One region of the Corynebacterium sanguinis genome, then DNA from elsewhere that is predicted to be linked to it. Evidence: predicted binding sites of a transcription regulator. Region 1 holds the regulator's gene; each other region holds the start of a gene.
What was found. Region 1 encodes LexA, which represses DNA repair genes until DNA is damaged. Its sites were predicted from a motif close to CGAACANNTGTTCG; they were not measured.
Positions count from the first base shown of each region.

Region 2: E3227_RS02680 (HNH endonuclease signature motif containing protein) is a predicted target of LexA. The motif match lies at 3,805-3,818, and genes of this name have one in related genera.
Region 3: E3227_RS07525 (SAV_6107 family HEPN domain-containing protein) is a predicted target of LexA. The motif match lies at 2,591-2,604, and genes of this name have one in related genera.

Region 1 covers NZ_CP038157.1:1,755,023-1,761,577, forward strand. Annotated here, with positions in the region: gene E3227_RS08475 (1-phosphofructokinase family hexose kinase) at 1-783, opposite strand, end outside; gene E3227_RS08480 (DeoR/GlpR family DNA-binding transcription regulator) at 870-1,655, opposite strand; gene lexA (transcriptional repressor LexA) at 1,790-2,479, opposite strand; gene E3227_RS11475 (hypothetical protein) at 2,910-3,071, shown strand; gene nrdR (transcriptional regulator NrdR) at 3,127-3,585, shown strand; gene hrpA (ATP-dependent RNA helicase HrpA) at 3,735-6,555, opposite strand, start outside.
Region 2 covers NZ_CP038157.1:541,624-548,178, reverse strand. Annotated here, with positions in the region: gene ccsB (c-type cytochrome biogenesis protein CcsB) at 1-376, shown strand, start outside; gene galE (UDP-glucose 4-epimerase GalE) at 377-1,366, shown strand; gene E3227_RS02705 (helix-turn-helix transcriptional regulator) at 1,373-1,618, shown strand; gene E3227_RS02700 (hypothetical protein) at 1,615-1,863, opposite strand; gene E3227_RS02695 (DUF4229 domain-containing protein) at 1,908-2,219, shown strand; gene E3227_RS02690 (AEC family transporter) at 2,216-3,127, opposite strand; gene E3227_RS02685 (YegP family protein) at 3,144-3,326, opposite strand; gene E3227_RS02680 (HNH endonuclease signature motif containing protein) at 3,894-5,225, shown strand; gene E3227_RS02675 (1,4-dihydroxy-2-naphthoate polyprenyltransferase) at 5,222-6,148, opposite strand; gene E3227_RS02670 (glycosyltransferase) at 6,359-6,555, shown strand, end outside.
Region 3 covers NZ_CP038157.1:1,543,507-1,550,061, reverse strand. Annotated here, with positions in the region: gene rsmH (16S rRNA (cytosine(1402)-N(4))-methyltransferase RsmH) at 1-469, opposite strand, end outside; gene mraZ (division/cell wall cluster transcriptional repressor MraZ) at 713-1,147, opposite strand; gene E3227_RS07530 (DUF3040 domain-containing protein) at 1,588-1,971, opposite strand; gene E3227_RS07525 (SAV_6107 family HEPN domain-containing protein) at 2,099-2,539, opposite strand; gene E3227_RS07520 (GNAT family N-acetyltransferase) at 2,699-3,298, shown strand; gene E3227_RS07515 (polyprenyl synthetase family protein) at 3,344-4,456, shown strand; gene E3227_RS07510 (alpha-(1->6)-mannopyranosyltransferase A) at 4,449-5,909, shown strand; gene E3227_RS07505 (Rv2175c family DNA-binding protein) at 5,881-6,321, opposite strand; partial or broken gene E3227_RS07500 (protein kinase domain-containing protein) at 6,320-6,555, shown strand, end outside.

The DNA of each region.
Region 1 (6,555 bases):
CGAGCGGGTCGTCATCGGGGGAGCGGTGGCCGCCCACGCGCCCGTGGCCGTGACCAGGCACGCCCCGGCCGAGCCGAGGGTGACCAGCACCTCTTTCACGCCGTCGCTGATCAGCTTGCGAGCGTGGACGACGATGCTGCGGTAGTCGCCCGACGCGGCCTGGCGCTCCAAGGCGTCACCGTCGGCGCCGGTGAGCTGGGCGAGCTCGAACGCGTTGGGTTTGATCACATCCGGTTTGGCGTCTGCCAGATTCTTCCCGAGCTCCGCCAGCGGCGCGTCGGAGGTGTCGATGGCGACAACGGCGCCCGGGCAGGCCATGCGCACGGCCTGGGCGAGCGTGGCGTACCACGACGGCGGCGCGCCCGGGGGCAGGGAGCCGGCCATGACGACGGCGTCGGCGCGGGTTTCGGCGACGGTGGAGATGAGGACGTCAGTGATGCGGGTGACGTCGTCGTCACGCAAAAGCGGGCCCGTTTCGTTGACCTTGGTGGTGGAGCCGTCGCGCTCGGTGAGCGTGGTGTTCGTGCGGATCGCGCCGGAAATCGGGATGCCCTTCAGCGGGATGCCAGCGTTGCGGCAAATGAGGGTGAACGGGTCGCTCGGCCCGCAGGGGGCGATGGCGAGGGTGTCGCGGCCCGCGTTGGTGCAGGCGTGGGAGACGTTGATTCCCTTGCCGCCGGCTTCTCTATGCGCGGTGATGGTGCGGTTGACGCCGCCGCGTTCGAGGGAGTCGAGCTCGAGAGTGGCATCGATACTTGGGTTGGGCGTGAATGTGATGATCACTTCTGCGGGCTCCTCCCAGTTTTAACTTCCAAGTATGTCCGGGCGTACCCGAACGGTCAATGCGGGCGCGGCGGCTGTGACGGACGCTACGCCTCGGCGAGGACTACCTCAATGCCGTGCTGTGACAGCTCGCTGACGATCGACTCCGGTGCGCCGGAATCGGTGATGAGGACGTCGATCTCGTCCAGCGAGGCGAAGCTGACCAGGTAGTCGTTGCCGAGCTTGGTCGAATCGCACAGCACAACAACGGTGCGGGCGTTGGTGACCATCGCCGTCTTAATCGCGGCCTCCTGGGCATCGGCCGTGGACAGTCCGTGGTCGACGCTGAGCGCGTTGGTGCCGATGAAGGCGACGTCGGCGCGCATCAGGGCGAGCGAGCGCAGCGCCATCGCGCCGACGACAGCCTGCGTAATCGCGCGAACCGAGCCGCCGAGCAACTGCACGTGCGGCAGGCCCGCGGTGGACAACTCGAGCGCGATGGGCAGCGAGTTGGTCACAATCGGCCAGGACGCCGCGCGCGGGTCCGAGGCCAGCAGGGTGGAAAAGGCGCTAATCGACGTCCCCGAGTCGAGGAAGATCCCGCCCTCGGATTGCTCCGGCAAGTACTGCAGTGCATTGCGGGCGATGGCGGATTTCGCGGTCGATGCCGACCGCGAGCGCGCGTCGAGTGAGAACTCGGTGGTGGAAAACGTCTGGCTGGCGACCGCGCCCCCGTGAACGCGGTGGATCAGGCCCTCACGGTTGAGGACGGCTAGGTCGCGCCGGATTGTTTCCGCAGTAACGTCAAACTTGTCTGCCAGCTCGGTGACGTTGACGCGGCCCTCAATGGCGGTCAACGACGCGATCTGTCGTCTGCGTTCCTCTGCGTACATGGGCGGACAATCCTCAGGTTGGATGTGCGGTGAACAAGTGACGCACGCCATTGTTGCAAAAGAAGGCTGCCCGCTTAAGTGGGATTGCGCCCGAAAGCCCTCAAGTGGGGGTAGCAGTCGGGCGCAGACGCGCGTTAGAGGGTGCGGAAAACGGACACGACACGCCCCATGATTTCCGCCTCGTCGCCCTTGATCGGGGAGAACGCGTCATTGTGGGGGAGGAGCCAGACGCCGGTGGCGTCCTTGTGGAACTCCTTCACGGTCGCTTCGCCGTCGAGAAGCGCTGCGACGAACTCGCCTTCCTCCGCCACGGGCTGGGAGCGCACCACGACCCAGTCGCCGTCGAGAATGCCGGCGTCACGCATGGACTCGCCGACGACGCGGAGCATGTAGAGCTCGCCGTCGCCGAGCAGCTCCTGGGGAAGCGGGAAGTAGTTGTCCACGTTCTCCTCGGCGAGAATCGGGGAGCCAGCGGCGATCTGTCCAACGACTGGGATGTAGCGGGGCGCGGACGCGTCCTCGGGGGTCGGGGCGGCCTTCGGCTTGGCCTTGCGCGAATTCTTCTGCGAGTCGGGGAGGTGGCGCAGGTCCACGGCGCGCGGCTTGTTCGGGTCGCGGCGCAAAAAGCCCTTCTTCTCCAGCTCTTTGAGCTGGTAGGCGACAGAAGAGGTGGATTGCAGGCCGGCGGCATCGCCGATCTCGCGGATGCTTGGCGGGTAACCGCGTAGAACAACGGCGTCCTGGATTACTTCGAGAATGCGACGTTGGCGATCAGACAGAACGCTCATGTCGAGGTTGTTCGGGTCGTCCTTCTTGCGTGGCATGGCTGCTCCTGAGAGTTCGTGTGGGTCGGCGAAAAACGTGGCCTGCTTGCAAAAGTACCAGAAGTGGCAAATTTGTTCGACATTTTAGGCCATGGTGTGGACAAAGTCGGACCCCCGTGCTATAAATCGAACATATAGACGTACTCGAACATACGAGCGGGTTAAATGTTCGATGATGTCCGGCTTGAAATTACACTGAAGTCAGACAACAAAGGAGAACACCATGACCATTCAAATCGACCGCCCTCACGCTGCACATACTTCGTCCAATTCCGCTACCGCGCCGACGCTTCCCGCCGCGGTGTGGGATCTCCCCGAGGCGGAAAGTATCTCGAGGGGCGCGCGCCATGTTCGAACGCTTAGCCCGGTGCATCGAAACTCTGACCGCGTGAACGCCGGCGCTGTTCGCGCAGGTGCGCAAAATTCCGACATGTTCGAAACTCGCCACGAAAATCGGGCTAGCCTGCTCATGGGTGCGGCCCTCGGTCTTGCCCTGATTCTCGGGTCTGCGGCGGGCGGTGCCTTCGCCGGCGATTCTTCGGATCAGGTTGCAGACGCGACCTCGGGGGTCACCGCAGCATCCGTGCGCTAGATCCCGCGCTGCAGTGGCCGCGGCGGGGGAGGACGCGCGCGGTAGAATCGAGCGCATGCACTGCCCGTTTTGCCACCACGAACAGTCCAGGGTGCTTGACTCCCGCGTGATCGACGGCGGATCTGCAATTCGCCGCCGCCGAGAGTGCTCGGACTGCGCAGGGCGCTTCACCACCGTGGAAAAGGCCATCCTCATGGTGGTCAAGCGCAACGGCGTCAGCGAGCCCTTTGACCGCGACAAGTTGATCAGCGGCGTGCGGCGCGCGTGCCAGGGCCGTGACGTGTCCGACGACGCTCTCAAGCGACTCGCCCAACAAGTAGAGGAGACCGTGCGCAGCCACGGCAGCTCCCAGGTCGACGCCAACGACGTCGGCCTCGCGGTGCTCGAGCCACTGCGCGCCCTCGACGAGGTCGCATACCTGCGCTTCGCTTCCGTGTACAAGTCCTTCGAATCCGCCGACGACTTCGAATCCGAAATCCGCCTGATGCGCCGCCGTGACCGCGAGGACTTCTAGAGGTCTCGCACCGGGGGATGTCGGGTGTTCGCCGTGTCCGCAGATCGACTGATAGAACACCGCATCATCGCGTTTCCGCAGATTGCATCGCCTCTCAGGAAAATATGCTTGTGTATGTCTCCGGCTGCTCGGATTACCCACCCCGGGCGCTAGCGGACGGCGTCGATAAGCTTTTCGATGCGACGCTGGCTAACCGGCTTCGGGGTGCCCAGGCGCTGGGCAAACAAGCTCACCCGCAGCTCCTGGATGCGCCACAGAATGTCCTTGACGTCCTTCGTCTTCTCCCGCCCGGCGGGCAGCGTGCGCAGCTTCGCCTTGAGGTAGGCGTGGGTTGCCGCGACAACGTCCTGGCGGTCAGCGTCGCGGTCGGGGTCTATCGCCATGTCCTCCAAGCGAATCCGCATCGCGTCGATGTAGCGCGGGACGTGCCGAAGGTACGCCATCCCGTGGACGGTGATCGCGTGGGCGGGGAGGAAGAATGCGAGCTGCCCGCGCATGTCGTCGATCGCCGGGCCGGTCCACTTCTCCAGCTCCTGCGAGATCGCGGAGTACTCCACAAGCACGGGCGCGAGCGCAACCACCTTCTGCCGCACCTCGGCGCTGACCTTCGGCTTGATTTCACGCACCAGCGCGTCGAACTCCTCCGGGGAGCGGACCGGGCCACCGGCGGCGACCATCAGGTCGCGCAGCGTGGCGACGCGGGCGTCGTCGACAAGCCCCGCCGCACCACCGTGCGGGTAGTTGTCTATCGCAACCTTCTGGCGCAGCGGCAGCCCCTTGGTCATCTGGGAGACGTTGACGTTGATCTCGCGCAGCAGAAGCGTCAGCGTCGCCGTGAGCATGGACGCGTCGGCGGCCGCCTTCGTCGGGTGAACCGTGACCTTGACGCCGTTGGCCGTTGCCTCCAGCGCAGGGTAGGCGTCGACCTGGTTGCCGTCGATCGTGGTGGTGACGGTCTCGGGGACCTCGCCAAGCGTGTGGGCAGTCCACTTGGGTGCGCTGGCCGTCTCGGCGGTGCGGCTCGCCTTGGACACCGAGGAGCGGATCTTGCCTGATTGGCGGCTTTTAAGCGCCGTGAGGTCCTTGTCGTGGTCGATGATTTCCCCGCGCTTGTCAATCGCCGCGAACGTGATCTTCAAGTGCGGCGGCAGGGCGGCGGGCCGGAAATCGCTGCCGTTGATCCCCGCGCCGCCGATAGAGCGCAGGACTTCGGCGAGGTCGTCGGTCAGCGGCTGCTCCCGCGGCGTGAGCTTCGGCAGCGCCATGGCTGCGAAGTCCGGGGCGGGGACGACGGAACGTCGTAAAGCTTTGGGCAGTGTGCGGATCAGCTCGGTAACCAGCTCTGCGCGCAGACCGGGGACGAGCCAATCGAAGCCGGTGGCCTCGAAGCCGGCCAACAGCGGCACGGGGACCTCCACCGTCACACCGTCAAGCGGGTCGCCGGGCTCAAAGGTGTAGCGCAGCGCGTAGTCGATCGACCCCTGGCGCCACGCGGTGGGGAAGTCGGAGTCGGAGGCATCGACATCGTCGTTGACCAGGTCGTTCGGGTTGAAGTTGAGGTAGCTGGCGTCCTCGTGGCGCTTCTTCTTCCACCACGAGTCGAAGTGGCGCGCGGTGGTCACGTCGGCGGGCAGGCGCGAGTCGTAGAAGTCGTACAAAGCGTCCTCGTCGACCACGATGCCGCGGCGGCGGACCTTGTCCTCGACCGCTGCGGCGTCGGCAAGCATCGCTTCGTTGTGGTCGATGAATGTGTGGTGTCGGTTCCAATCGCCGCCGATCAGCGCGTGGCGGATAAACATCGTGCGCGCGCCCTCGGCGTCAACGCGGTGGTAGGGCACGAGCCGGTCGCGCACGATCGGCAGGCCGTACAACAGCGACGTTTGGTGCACCATCGCGGCCGAGCGCTTGCGCGACCACACCGGCTCCGAATAGCTGTGCTTCAGCAGCCCACCCGCGGCCGTTTCCACCCATTCGGGCTGGATGCGCGCGACGTCGCGCGCCCACAGCCGCGAGGTCTCAACCAGCTCGGCCGCCATGAGAAACTCCGGCGGCTTCTTCGCCAGCACCGATCCCGGAAAGACCATGAACTTCGTGCCACGGGTGCCCTGGAACTCCTTCGAATTGCCCTCGCGCGCCCCGATGTTGGACAGCAACCCCGTGAGCAGCGACTTATGGATCGCGTCCGAGTCGCGCTCGTTGGCAACGTTCTCAGCGCGCGAGAAGCCCAGCTGCTTTTCGACGTCGCGCAGCTGGCGCACCAGGTCATACCACTCGCGGATGCGCATGTAGTGCAGAAATTCGCGCTTCATCCGCTTGCGAAACGCGTTGCCGGACAGCTCGTCGCGCGATTCGCCGATGTAGTCCCACAGCTTGAGCGCGGAGAGAAAGTCGGAGGTCTTGTCTTTGAAGCGCGCGTGCGCCTGATCCGCCTGGGCCTGAAACTCGAGCGGGCGCTCGCGCACGTCCTGGATGGTCATGTAGGCGACGATGACGGTGACGTCGTCAAGCACGCCGAGGCGGTTGGCCTCGACGAGCATGCGGGCCATCTTCGGGTCGACCGGGATGCGGGCGATGTCGCGGCCGATCGCGGTGAGCACGGGCGCGCCGTTACGCTCCTTGTCGCTGGTGGCGCCGAGCTCGTGGAGCACGGCCAGACCATCGCGCACCGACTTCGGGTCCGGGGGCTGTAGAAAGGGGAACTCGCTGATGTCGCCGAGACGCAACGAGATCATCTGCAGAATCACGCTGGCAAGGTTGGTGCGCAGGATTTCCGGGTCAGTGAACTCGGCCCGGGCGTTGAAGTTTTCTTCGGAGTAGAGCCTGATGGCAATGCCGTCGGCAACGCGGCCCGAGCGCCCGGAGCGCTGGTTGGCCGAGGCCTGGGAAATCTCCTCGATGGGCAGTCGCTGCACCTTCGTGCGTGTGGAGTAGCGCGAGATGCGCGCCAGGCCGGTATCCACCACGTAGTGA
Region 2 (6,555 bases), 1.1 Mb from region 1:
TATGTGGCAGCCGCGCGGCGAGGAGCGTGGCTTCTTCGGCGCGATTGCCAAGCCCCTGCCGAGCGCGAAGACGCTGGACCAGATCACGTACAAGACAGCGATTATCACCCTGCCGCTGTTCGGCATCGGCATCGTGTTCGGCGCGATCTGGGCCGAGGTGGCGTGGGGTCGCTTCTGGGGCTGGGACGCGAAGGAAACGGTCTCGATGATCACCTGGATCCTCTACGCCGCTTACCTTCACGCGCGCGCCACCGCCGGGTGGAAGAACGTCCGCGCGGCGTGGATCAACGTGTTCGCACTGGCTATGACGATCTTCAACATGACCTACGTCAACACCGTCATCGCCGGCCTGCACTCGTACGCGGGGCTAAACTAAATGAAGGTCCTCGTCACCGGAGGTGCCGGCTACATCGGGTCAACGGTCGCGTCCTGCTGCGCCGATAGTGGCATCACGCCCGTCATCCTCGACGACTACTCCACCGGCCTGCGCACGTTCGCGCAGCGCTTCGCCCACTACGAGGGCGACATCGCCGATGTTGCGCTGCTCAACCGCGTCGTCGACGAGCACCCGGACATTGAGGCTGTGATTCACTGCGCGGCCAAGATCGTGGTTCCGGAGAGCGTCGAAAAGCCGCTGTACTACTACGACAACAACGTCGCCAGGGCGATTTCGCTTATCGACGCCCTCTCCGCCCGCGGCATCGAAAAGGTCCTGCTCAGCTCAACCGCCGCCATGTACGAGCCCGGCGAGGACTTCATGGTCAGCGAAACCAGCACCGTCAACCCGACGAGCCCGTACGCGGCGTCGAAGTGGATGCTCGAGCACGTGCTTGCCGACGCCGCCGCGGCCGGCAACATCCGCGCCACCGCCCTGCGCTACTTCAACCCCATCGGCGCCGACCCGCAGATGCGCACCGGCCTGCAAAACCCCGCGCCCTCCCACGCGCTGGGCAAGATGATCACCGCCCAGCAAGCGGGGCAGCCCTTCCACGTCACGGGCGTGGATTGGCCGACCCGTGACGGTTCGGGCCTGCGCGACTACGTCCACGTCTGGGACCTCGCGCGCGCCCACCTCGCTGCGCTGCAGGCAACGCTGGCCGACTACGAGGTGATCAACCTGGGCACGGGCACCGGCACCACGGTGTTTGAGCTGGCTGAGGCCGTGGGCGAGGTCACCGGCAGCCCGCTGGATGTCCGTCCCGCGCCGCGTCGTGACGGCGACGTCGTCGGCAGCGCCGCGCGCACCGACAAGGCCGCCGAGGTGCTGGGCTGGGAGCCGCAGTTCTCGCTAGCCGACGGCGTGCGGCACTCCCTCGAATGGGCCGAAAGGCTGCCGGGTGTGCTGCGCAGCGAGGCAGAAAGGTAGGAAGTCATGGCAGGTCCGCGAAATAAGGCAGGTAAGCCGGCGAGCGAAGATCCCGTGCTGATCTCGCTCGGGGAGCAGATCGCGTGCGCCCGACGCGCTGCGGGGCGTCTCCAGCAGGAGGTTGCCGAGGTCGCGGGCGTGTCCCGCTCGACGCTGCACACCATTGAGCACGGCGGTGCCGGGGTGCGCTGGGAGAAGGTCGCGGCCGTCGCAGCCGCGCTCGGCCTGGCGATGACCTTCCAGCCCGTTTAGTCCTCGTCCTCGAGGCGTTTGCGGCGCTGTTCCTCTTCGCGCTTGCGGCGCTCCGCTTCTTCGCGTGCGCGGCGCTCCTTGAACCGCTCCTTTTCGATGTTCCAGAGGAACTCTTCGTCGTCGTCCGGACCCTTGATGGCTGGCGGGGCCTCGGTGTTGTTGCGGGCGGAGCTGCCCGGGCCAAAGGCGCGCCACAGCATCCACACCGCGAGGATGACGAGCAGCACGAGCAAGATTCTTCCCATGCCTACAACATACTGGGTGGGGGCATTGGGTAGGGTAACGCAGTGTGACTGAAGTAGATGCCCCCGAGGTTGACCCGAGTGCCCGCGCCCGCGCGAACAAGGCCATCGCGGTGTACGGCGGGTTGCGCCTGCTGCTGTTCATCGGCCTCACCATCGGGATCCAGCTCCTCGCTGTCGCCATTGGCGCTCCCGTGCCGCTGATCATGTCTGCGCTGCTCGCGCTTATCGTCGCGTTCCCGCTGTCGATGTTCCTGTTCTCCCGCCAGCGCGTCGCGGCCGTCGAGACGTTGGCCACGTGGCGCGCCCAGCGCGACGCCCGCAAGCGCTGGATCCGTGATGAGCTGGCGGAGCGCTAAAGCACCGCGGCGATGACCAGCATCGCCGGCATGGACAAGAACGTGGTCAGGAAGACTGTGTCGCGGGCAACGATCTCGCCGACGCGGTAGTTGGCGGTGTAGTTGTACACGTTTTGTGCCGTCGGCAGCGCCGCGAGGATGACCGCCGCGTAGAGGTGGTTGCCTTCGAGGCCCGCTGCGGTGGCGATTGCCCAGGCGACTATCGGCATGACCGCGAGTTTCAGGGCGGTTGCGGTGAGCGTCGGCAAGCGATCTGGCCCATGGGTCAGGACTCGGGTTCCCTTGAGCGAGGCGCCGAAGCTCATCAGGATCAGCGGGATGGACGCGCCGCCGAGGATCTTGATCGGCGCCATGATCGGCTCGGGGATGGTCAGATCCGTCGCGGAGACGACGAAACCGGCGATCGCGGCGAGCACCATCGGGGCTGTCAGGCCCGCGACGATCGAATCGCGTACGTGCCGCCCGCCCCCCGCGTTGAGCCCGGCGATGACAAACGGCGACAGCACCGCCATCTGCATCACCAGCGCCGGCACGACGTAGGTCGCATCCCCGATGACGTAAATCGCGATGGGCAGGCCCATGTTCACCGAGTTGAAATAGCTTGACGACGCCGCCCCCGCCATCGTCGTCGGCACATCCTGCTTAAACGCGGCCGTGGAAATTACCCAGAAGATGGCCATCGTGGCCAGCGTTGCGCCGAACACCACAAAGTTGACCGGCGAGAGGAATGCCGACGTGTCCGACGTGGCGACGGAAGAAAAAATCAGCGAAGGGGTCGTCGCCCAGAACGCGACCCGGTTGAACTGCAGCCGCGCCTCGCCCTGGCCAATGACCCCGCGCTGAGCCAGCACGAAACCAACACCGATGACGGTGAAGATGATGGAAAAGCCGGTAAGAACGTCGAGCACTCTTACCAGCTTATCCCTAGGCGGTCAGGTCCTTGACCTCTGCATCCGCCGCCGCCTGCTGCACTGCCGCAGTTCCCTTGATCGCGGTCGCCTTGGAGTTGTAAGCCTCGCCCGTCGCGACGACCTCACCGTCGCCCGCCTTGAGGCGGAAGCGGAACTTCCCGGAGCGGTCCTCGTAAACCTCGAATTTTCCTGCCATGACATGCACCTTTTTAGTTGCGTAGTGAAGTAGTTTTCATGGGACGCTACTCCAGCTGGGCCGCTCTGCGGGCGCTTGATGGCTGGGTGTTTTGTGGAGTTGTTTCCGGATCGGTGGGGTGGGGTGCTGCAGTGGTGGCGTGGGATGCCGCACCACTCGTGGACCGAATGACTCTGCGATGGAGGAATTGGGGGGTTTAGGTTCGTGATCGGTTCACTCTGCCACGGAAAAGTGGTGGAGCTCGTGGGGTGGTGGCCGGAAGACTCTGCAGCTGCAGAGTGAGGTGGGAGTCTGCCCCGGCGGAGTTGGGTTCCGTACGGCTTGAGGGTTGGTCCACTTTGCCACGGCGGAGTAGGTGCCTAGTTGGGTGGTGGCCGGAAGACTCCGCAGCTGCAGAGTGGACTCGGACTCTGCCACGGCAGAGTCGCGTGCCGCACGGATCGCATGTCAAAATAACTCTGCAGCTGCAGAAAACGAGAGAACACATGTTCGATAATCGTCTATCCCGTGTTGCATACCGCTGCTACTCTAACCGCATAGATCGAACGCAATTACGGGGGTAAGAAAATGTCGGTTACGTACCAGGGCGGTCCACACACCACTCAGCGGCGAGCTGAGATCGTCAAGCGAATCAAGAGCAACCAGTCGTGGGCGATCACGTCGCGCGCGGAAATGCTAATCGCGCTGGGCGAGTTCGACGAGCTCGGCTTGTGCGAATCATTCGGCGAAACCAGCACGGCTGGATGGCTCACGCGCGAGACTCGCATCGCAGTCTCCACGGCGTTCGAATACGTCAGCGTGGCGCGCAAGCTCGCGTATTTCCCTCTGCTCACCGCCTCTTTCCGCACCGGCCGCTTGAGCTATTCGACGGTCAGGTATCTCCTGCGATACCTCACCCCCGAAACGGAGGCGGAGCTGGTGATGTTGGCCGAGAAGCTCTGCTTTGCGGAGCTGAAACGCGCGCTTGCGGGCGTCGATAAGCAGGAAGATCAACTGGAAGCGCCCAGATATCACCACGACGTGCGTATCGACGACAACGGCGACGTGGTCATCTCTGCCAGGCTCAACGCGGCGGATGGGGCGGCGTACATGGCTGCATTGAAGATTGCGCAGCTCGCGTACTACGGCCTCGACGACCTCGGCGACGAAGACGATGAGGAAGCGATCGAGACCGAACTCGAGCGCCGCCGAGGACAGTCGGAGGCGCACCCGGCTTCCGAGTGCACGTCGGATCACCCGCGAAGCATCTCGGCGCACTTCACGGGCAATTACTCACGCGTTGGCCCTCCGACGAAGGACGACATGTACGCCTCACTGCTCGCGATGATTCATATGGTGAGGACGAATCCCGTGAGCGAGCTCCGCGCGCCGGGTGCGCACGTGAACATCATGATGACCACCAACGGCCGCGCGTGGCTTCCCGGCAACGTCGAGGCGCCATCAAAAGTGCTGGAAGCCTACGTCAACAACGCATTCGTGCGCCTGCAGATGCTGGATAAGAATGGTTTAACGCTTCATCTTGGCCGGAAATCGCGCTTCGTCAACAACGCCCAGTTCCGCGCACTCCTCGCGGTGTGGGGGTTCGAGTGCGCGATGCCGGGGTGCAACCATGCGAGGTTCCTCCAAGTGCACCACATCGAAGAATGGGCCGAAGGGGGCGAGACGAACCTGGAAAATTTGATCCCACTTTGTTCCGCCTGCCACTCGCGGGTCACCAACGGATACGTACACATCACCACAAACGGGCGAACAATCGAGTTCCGCTTCCGTGGCGGGCGCAGATTCGTCTCCCACGGCGGAGGACTTCCGGAGAAAGCCACGCCCTTTACCGGGCCCCTCGTGCCGGCAGCCGCGGAAAACAGGGAGAACCACCCGCGGGGACGGGACTTCGCCGACTAAACCAAGGGGTAATACATGGGCGCGTACCACATGCCGCCGCCCACGACGAGCGCGACGGCGGTGGCCACGGTCCACACAAGCATCGCCTTGCCGTTGAGCCCGAGCACCGGAATCAGGGCCGGCCCCTGCGCGCCGCGCAACACCTTCAACACCGATGCCAGCGCGAGGGGCAACGCGAGCAGGGCCGCGAGAGTGGGCAGGGAGAAAATCGCGAGGACGAACGTCATGACAAAGGGCGCCATGGTCAACGCGGCGAAGAGTCGGCGCGCTTTGGCGTCGCCAAGCCGCACCGCGAGCGTGTTCTTCCCGGCTACGGTGTCCGTAGGGATGTCGCGGATGTTGTTCGCCAGATTCACGGCCGCGGAGATGGAACCCACCGCCACCGCGCAGAGGAAACCGACCACGCTGACACGGCCGGATTGGGTGAACTCGGTACCCATAACGGCGACGAGACCGAAGAAGATGAACACCGCGAGCTCGCCAAGGCCCTGGTAGCCGTAGGGATTTTTGCCGCCGGTGTAAAACCACGCGGCGGCGATACAGACTGCGCCTACCAGAATTAGCCACCACGCCGACATCACTGCGAGGATGATCCCCGCCACCGCAGCGACAAAAAACGCAATGAAGGCCGCGGCCTTCACCTGCTCGGGCGCGGCCAGGCCGGACGCGGTCAGGCGGGTCGGCCCGGTGCGATCGTCGTCGGTGCCGCGGATGCCGTCGGAGTAATCGTTGGCGTAGTTAACACCTACGATCAGGGCCCACGACACGATCAGCGCCAACACGGCGCGGCCCAGGTGCGCGCCACCGAAAAAGGCGGCGGCGCCGGTCCCGGCGATCACGGGAGCGAACGCATTTGCCCAGGTATGGGGCCGTGCGGCGTCGTAAAAGTCCCGCGCGGTAGCGGAATAGGAGTCAGAGGTCATGGCTTCTATCATGCCCGCCGACAGCGTCGCGGGCACCGAATGCGACTAAGGTTGGCCGTCATGTGGATCGACTACGCAGCTCGCCAAGCGATAATTTCGCTTGGCGCTTTTGTGCGTGCGCCGCGTCTAAAGCTCGCGGCTGAAGCTTCGCCGCTGTCGTTCCCTCAAGAAGGCTCCACCGTCATATCCTTGACTACTCACGGCGATCGCATGGCGACTTCTGTGGCTTCGATTGCGTCGCTCCTGATGGGCACGCAGCTTCTTCCAGTGTTCCTCTGGCTGGATCGCGCCGACTTTGAGTCGGACTGGCCCGAGGGACTGCGGGGTTTGGTTGATCGGGGACTTCAGGTACGTTGCTCGGACGGTGCTTTTGGTCCACACACGAAGTATTTTGGCACTTTTGCCCA
Region 3 (6,555 bases), 210 kb from region 1:
CATCCGCCGCGGTGAGCGTCGTCGTTGGGTCCATCCGCATGTCCAGCGGCGCGTCGACCTTGTACGCAAAACCGCGCTCCTCCTGGTCGAGCTGCATGGAGGACACGCCGAGGTCGAACAGGGCGCCCGCCACCCCGTGCGTGCGCGCAGCGTCGAAAATGGTGCCCTCGCGGTCGCGGATTGCGTTGCCGATGTCGTCGAAACGCGCCTGCACGCCCACGAAGCGATCGCCGAATGGGGCCAGCCGCTCAGACGCGTCGCGCAGGGCCGCGGGGTCGCGGTCAACGCCAATTACCGACGCCTCGGGGAAGCGCCGCAGGAAATGCTCTGTGTGGCCGCCCGCGCCGAGTGTCGCGTCGACGATGACCGCGCCCGCACCGAACTCCTCGACAGCCGGGGCGAGTAAGTCCGCCATGCGGTCTCGCATGACGGGAACATGGCCGTGGTTGGGATCCACTCGAAAGTCCATATCCGCGATGTGAGCAGCGTTGTCTTTGTGTGCCACTGGATCCACCCCCTTGGTTTGGCTGGCCGTCGTGCGCGCGGTTGTCGCGCGGTGTGTCGTGCTGTGTCTCGGTCGGGGAACGTATAGGGCCCTGCCCGGGCGGCTGTTCTGGTGTCGGGGAAGTACACCAGAACGCTCCACGCCACGGACAGAGTCCGTACACGCTCTCCGCTTGGAAGTCGGTGCCTGCCTGCGGGGTAGTCAGTCCTACAGGAGACCGGAGAGAATGTCGTCGTCATCGGCCGCCGCGAAGGCAGCCTCGGTTTCGTGCTGGTAGTTAGCCCAGGACTCGGCGTCCCAGATTTCGAGAAAATCGACCGAACCGATGACTACGCACTCCTTGGAAAGGTGCGCGTACTCGCGGTGCGCCGGCGACAGCGTGATGCGACCTGAACCGTCGAGCGTTTGCTCATCCGCGCTGGCAGCCAGGTTGCGGATAAATGCGCGCGCTTTCGGGTTCGTGCGTGAAGCTGCAGCTGCCTTGCGGGCGCGTGCTGCGAACTCCTCGCGGGGGTAGACCGCCAGAGAGTGGTCTTGCCCCTTGGTCACCATCAACCCGTCCGCCAGGTCCTCGCGGAACTTGGCGGGCAGCGTCAGGCGTCCCTTGTCGTCGAGCTTGGGAGTGTAGGTTCCCAGAAACATCCGAAAGCCCACCTTCCTTCACTCTGTGACTACGGCTGTTCAATTTTTCGAGCGGCGATTCGCAGTTGCACGTAGTCAAGATGCCACCACGGCCCTCCGCTGAGCCCCACTCTATCCCACTTTCCCCCACAAACGCCACACTCAGGGGCGAGTTGTCGCGAAACTTTAGGGAAAGCGCAGGTTAAAGGGAGAAAATTAGGTGGCGTAGTGGCCCGGAAGAAAGCGTGAAAGGGCCCAGAATAGCATTCACATGAGCAACTTTGGAGCTCTCTCACACTCCTGAGAACCACCTTCCCCACGCGTTTAGGCGGCTCATCACGGTGAATATCGAATCGTAGACAGCTAGTGGGAGAAAGTGGGAGGACAAGGTGGGGCACTGTGGGGACGACAAAGCCCGCCCCACGCTTGTGCGCGGGGCGGGCTTTGTGCCTGCCGGTTAATTACTGGCCTTCAAAACGGCGCTTGAAGTTCTCTTCCATCTTTGAGGTGCGCGCGGGGCGCTGTGCGGCGACGGCGCGAACCGGCACCGAAGACCCGCCCGACGGGGAGGTCAGGGCCATGACACCGCCGGCGAGCATGATGGCAAACCCAACGACGCTGATAGCGACTAACCACACGCTGACGGTGGCGAGGGCAACGCCACCGATGAGCAGGACCAGGCCAGTTACCATCAGCGCAGCGCTGCGCATGGTGAGTCGGCCGCCGCCCGGCTGGCCGGCGAAACCGGAACCCTGGGGCACCCTGTTGCCGAACTTAGGGTCCTCGGCGAGAAGCGATTGCTCGATCTCGCGAAGGGTGCGCTGTTCCTGCTCAGAAAGGGACACTGTCTACTCTCCAGCTCTACCGTTGGATGATTGTGGTTGGCTTACATCTACTACAACGGTAAGTGTATCCAGATTGTTCCTGCCCGAGGTGGGCTTTGCTCAACCCGGCTTGCCGTGCCCCTCCCCTTTACGCCACCAGCGGCGCCTTTGTGGCGCCGGGGATGGACTCCTCTAGAAACTCCTCCACCAGCGCAATGAGGCGCTGAACCACGCGAGGGTCGGGGTGTGGCTCGATACCGGTGATGACCCGACTGCGCTGGACGGAGAACGCGGTGAACGTCTCGGCCCACTCCTTGCCGCGCTCCGACGTCAGCCGGAGTTTGTCCCAGGCGCTTGCCGGTAGCCTTTTGCGCTTGCGTATGACTGGCGAGCCGGCGTTGACTGCCCCCGCCACCCTCAAGGCGGCACGGTACGCGTTTTCCATCGCCACATCGAGGGCGCCAGCTGCGTAGTCTGCCTGCGCCTGGGCGAGAAGCACATAGGCAGAGCGGAAGAATCGCTCACGCCTGGTTCCGTGCGCGGCAGATCCATAGGCGGCCTTGGTGGTGGCGGAGACGATGCTTGACATTTCTTACCTTCCGAGTGCGGGTCGTTTGATTACCTTGATTGCCATCACTCTAAAACGCACGTTCGACATCCCCCGCTCCTTTATAGTACATTTGTTCTAATTACGTAAATGTCTGCTGAACACTGCCATTTCCAGCACGCCGCGTGGTTCGATAGAAGGGTGACTGTGACATATCGTCGCCTCAGCGGCCCCGAGTTCGCGATCCTCGCCCCCGACCTCGTTGACATTTACATCACGGCGATGGGCTACGACCCCGCGATTCGCTCTGGGCGCATCGCGGTCTGGCAACGCGAGATCATCTGGCCCGGCTTCACTGCGGTCGCCGCCATCGAACGCACCGCGTCCAACACCTCCGGCGGCACGGTCGACGAACGGGTCGTCGGCATCGCCTATGGGTTTATCGGGAACCGCGAACGGTGGTGGGACCAACAACTCATGCGGGGCCTGCGCGAAAGCGGCGGGCTGAGCGCGCAGCACTCCGCGATGCTGCGCGACTACTTCGAGGTCGCCGAGATCCACGTCCACCCCTCCCGCCAAGGCGCGGGAATCGGGCGGGCCCTGTTGTCCCAGTTGTTGTGGAACGCCCCGGCGCGCTGGGCGTTGTTGTCCACACCCGAGGTGCCGAACGAATCCAATCACGCGTTCGGCCTATATCGTTCGATGGGCTTTCACGACATCCTGCGCGACTTTTACTACGCGGGCGACGATCGCCCCTTCGCAATTCTTGGCCGCACCCTTCCCCTGCCCGCCGGCGGGTAGTGTTAAAGCGAAATATCATCGCGGATTTATAAGGAGAGCGCAGTGGTGAGTGTGCCGAGCGAATTGGCCATCGACAAAGTAAGCCCGGCCGATTTCCCCTCCGCTGTAAAGGACGCTCTCGAGGAATTCCTCGACGAGCGCTACGCCGAGGTGGAGAAGATCGGCCCCCCGGTCACCCGCTCCGTTCAGCACCTGCGCGACTTCATCCTCGGCGGCGGCAAGCGGATCCGCCCCCTGTACGCCTGGACCGGCTTCTTCGGCGCGCGCGCCGCAGGCGGGGTTGGCTCCGAGGACCCGGAGGCTGTCCTGCGCGCCGTGAGCTCGCTCGAACTGATCCAGGCGTGCGCGCTGATTCACGACGACATCATCGACGCCTCCGATACCCGGCGCGGCAACCCCACAGTGCACCGCGCCGTGGAGGCCCGCCACAGTAAAGACGACCTGTTCGGCGACTCGGCGGACTACGGGCGCAACGAGGCCATCCTCATCGGCGACTTCGCACTGATCTGGGCGGAAGACATGTGGCGTTACTCGGGCCTCAGCGAGGCCGCGCTGACCCGCGCCGCCGAGCCGTGGCGCGGCATGCGCACCGAAGTCATCGGCGGCCAGCTGCTCGACATCGCGCTCGAGGCCGCCGTCAACGAGTCTGTCGAGATGGCCAACAACGTCAACCGCTACAAAACGGCCGCCTACACCATCGAGCGCCCGCTGCACCTCGGTGCCGCGATCGCCGGCGCGCCAGCGGACACGATAGAGGCGTTCCGCGGCTACGGCCGCGACATCGGGATCGCCTTCCAGCTTCGCGACGACCTACTCGGCGTCTTCGGCGACGAAGCCGTCACCGGCAAGCCGGCTGGCGACGACCTGCGCGAGGGCAAGCGGACGGTCCTGCTCGCCGCGGCGCTGAATCGTCTCGACGCCACCGACCCCGTCTCCGCCGCCCGCCTGCGCGATCGCGTGGGCCGCACGAGCGATCGCGACGAGCTCGCGGAGCTCGCGGCGATTGTGGAGTCCAGCGGAGCGATCGCGGACGTCGAAAAGCAAATTGCGGACTTAACTGAGTCCGGGCTTGCCCACTTGAGCAGGGCGGGTATTGATGGCGAGGTTGCGAACACGCTGCGTGATCTGGCGATTCGGGCGACGGAGCGCCGTGCCTAGATCGGTATGGCTCGGCCTCGCCGCGGGGATTGTTATCGCCCTCGGCAGCTACGGCGCTGGCGCCACCCGCAACCGCGGCGGCGTAATGCGCGAGCTCGGCTTGGGCCACCTCATGTACGGCCACGGCCGCTCCATCATGGACGCGCTGCTCACCGCCGGCATTATTGCCCTAGTGGTGGCGTGGGTCTGGTTTGGGCGCGACCTCACCCGCCAGCGCGCGGGTTTTGCGGAGACTCGGCGCGCGACCTGGCTATGGACCGCCGGGCTCGCCCTCGCCGCGCCGATCCTGTCGCGCGACGTCTACTCCTACCTCATGCAGGGCGCAATGCTTCGCGACGGCTTCGACCCCTACACCGAAGGCGCCGCGGTCAATCCGGGCCCCTACCTCTACGAAGTCAGCCACGACTGGCGCAACACGACCACCCCCTACGGGCCGCTGCACCTGTGGATTGGCGAGCGGATTACCACCCTCGTCGGCGACAACGTCACCTTGGGGATCGTGGCGTACAAGCTGCTTACCCTCGCCGGGTTCGCGGCGATCGTCTGGGCCGTGCCCCGCATCGCCGCAGAACTCGGCGGCAACCCCGCCCTCGCGCTCTGGCTCGGCGTGGCCAACCCGGTGATGCTGCTGCACATGGTCGGCGGGATGCACAACGAAGCGATTATGGTCGGGCTCGTCAGCGTGGGCCTGCTCGCCTGCCTGCGCAACCGTTTCGTGCTCGGCACCGTGGTGATTAGCCTCGCGGTGTCGCTCAAAGCCACCGCCGCGATCGCCCTGCCGTTCGTGGTGTGGATGGCCTACAACCGCCGCCGCAGTGACACCGCCACCCTCGCGCGCAACGCCGTCGATTTCGTGCTGGTCGGCGCGGTGTCGGTCGTGCTGACCATGGCCGTGCTGTGGGCCGTTACTGTGCTCTCCGGCTCCTCCTTCGGCTGGGTCGCCGAGATCTCCGGGAACTCAAAGGTGGTCAACCCGCTCGCCGGCCCCACCTTGGTCGCCGACGCGTTCACTCCCCTCGCCCAGCTTTTCGACGAGCACTTCCGCTACAACGCGGCACTCGCACTCGCGCGCCGGATCGGCGCGGTGCTGATGCTCGTCGGCCTGGCTCTGACGTGGTTTATCTTCCGCCGCAACGACCGCGAGGCGGTGGCGGGCATCGCGTGTGCCTACGCAGTGGCGTTTGTCGCCAACGCGGTGACCTTCCCGTGGTACTACGCCTCGCTGCTCTCCCTGCTGGGCACGGTGAGTACGCCGCTGTGGGTGCGGCGCGCCACGGTCTTCTTCTCCGTCGTGGTCGCTCTCGCCTTCACCGGCAGCGGCAACCACCGCTTTTACGACGGCTGGTTCATCGTCGTGTCCTTCGCCGCCGCCTGGATCGCCGCCGAGGTGGTCTACCCGCGGGCGCCGACAACGCCGGCTGAGGCTAGAACGCCATCGCCTGCGCTCGCCTGATCACCTCACGTGCGCCGTGGCCGTGCAGGGCGTCGACGGGCCGGCCGGGCAGCGACTCGTCGTCGGTGAACAGGTAGTGGAGGATCTCGTCGGCGCTGTAGCCGCCGTCGTGAAGCACCATGATGGCGCCGCCGACGAACTTGGATAGCTCCCCGTCCTCGCCTAAGAGGCGCTCGGGGACGTACTTCACCCCGTCTTTGCGGTAGACGAGCAGCTTGTGCGCGCCAACAAGGTCGTGCACTTTGGTCACGGGGACGCCAAGGTACTCGGCAACATCTGGCAGGGGTAGCAGCGTCTCGTTGGCGAGCAATCCGTCGAGGTCAATATTCGGCGTATTCACGTGAGATACCTTACCCGCGCGACGGCTGTGGGTTGGCTGTTGGAGGCGCTTGTCGGCCATACTGGAATGCATGACTGAGCTTGCCGTGGGTGACTATCTGGACAACCGCTACGTCATCGATCGCCCCATCGCCCGCGGCGGCATGTCCACGGTGTACCGCTGCGTCGATGTCCGCCTCGGCAGGGAAGTCGCCGCGAAGGTGATGGATAACCGCTACGTCGACGATCATCTCTTTCTCACCCGCTTCCGGCGCGAAGCCCGCGCCATGGCTCAGCTGTCGCACCCCAACCTGGTCAACGTCTACGA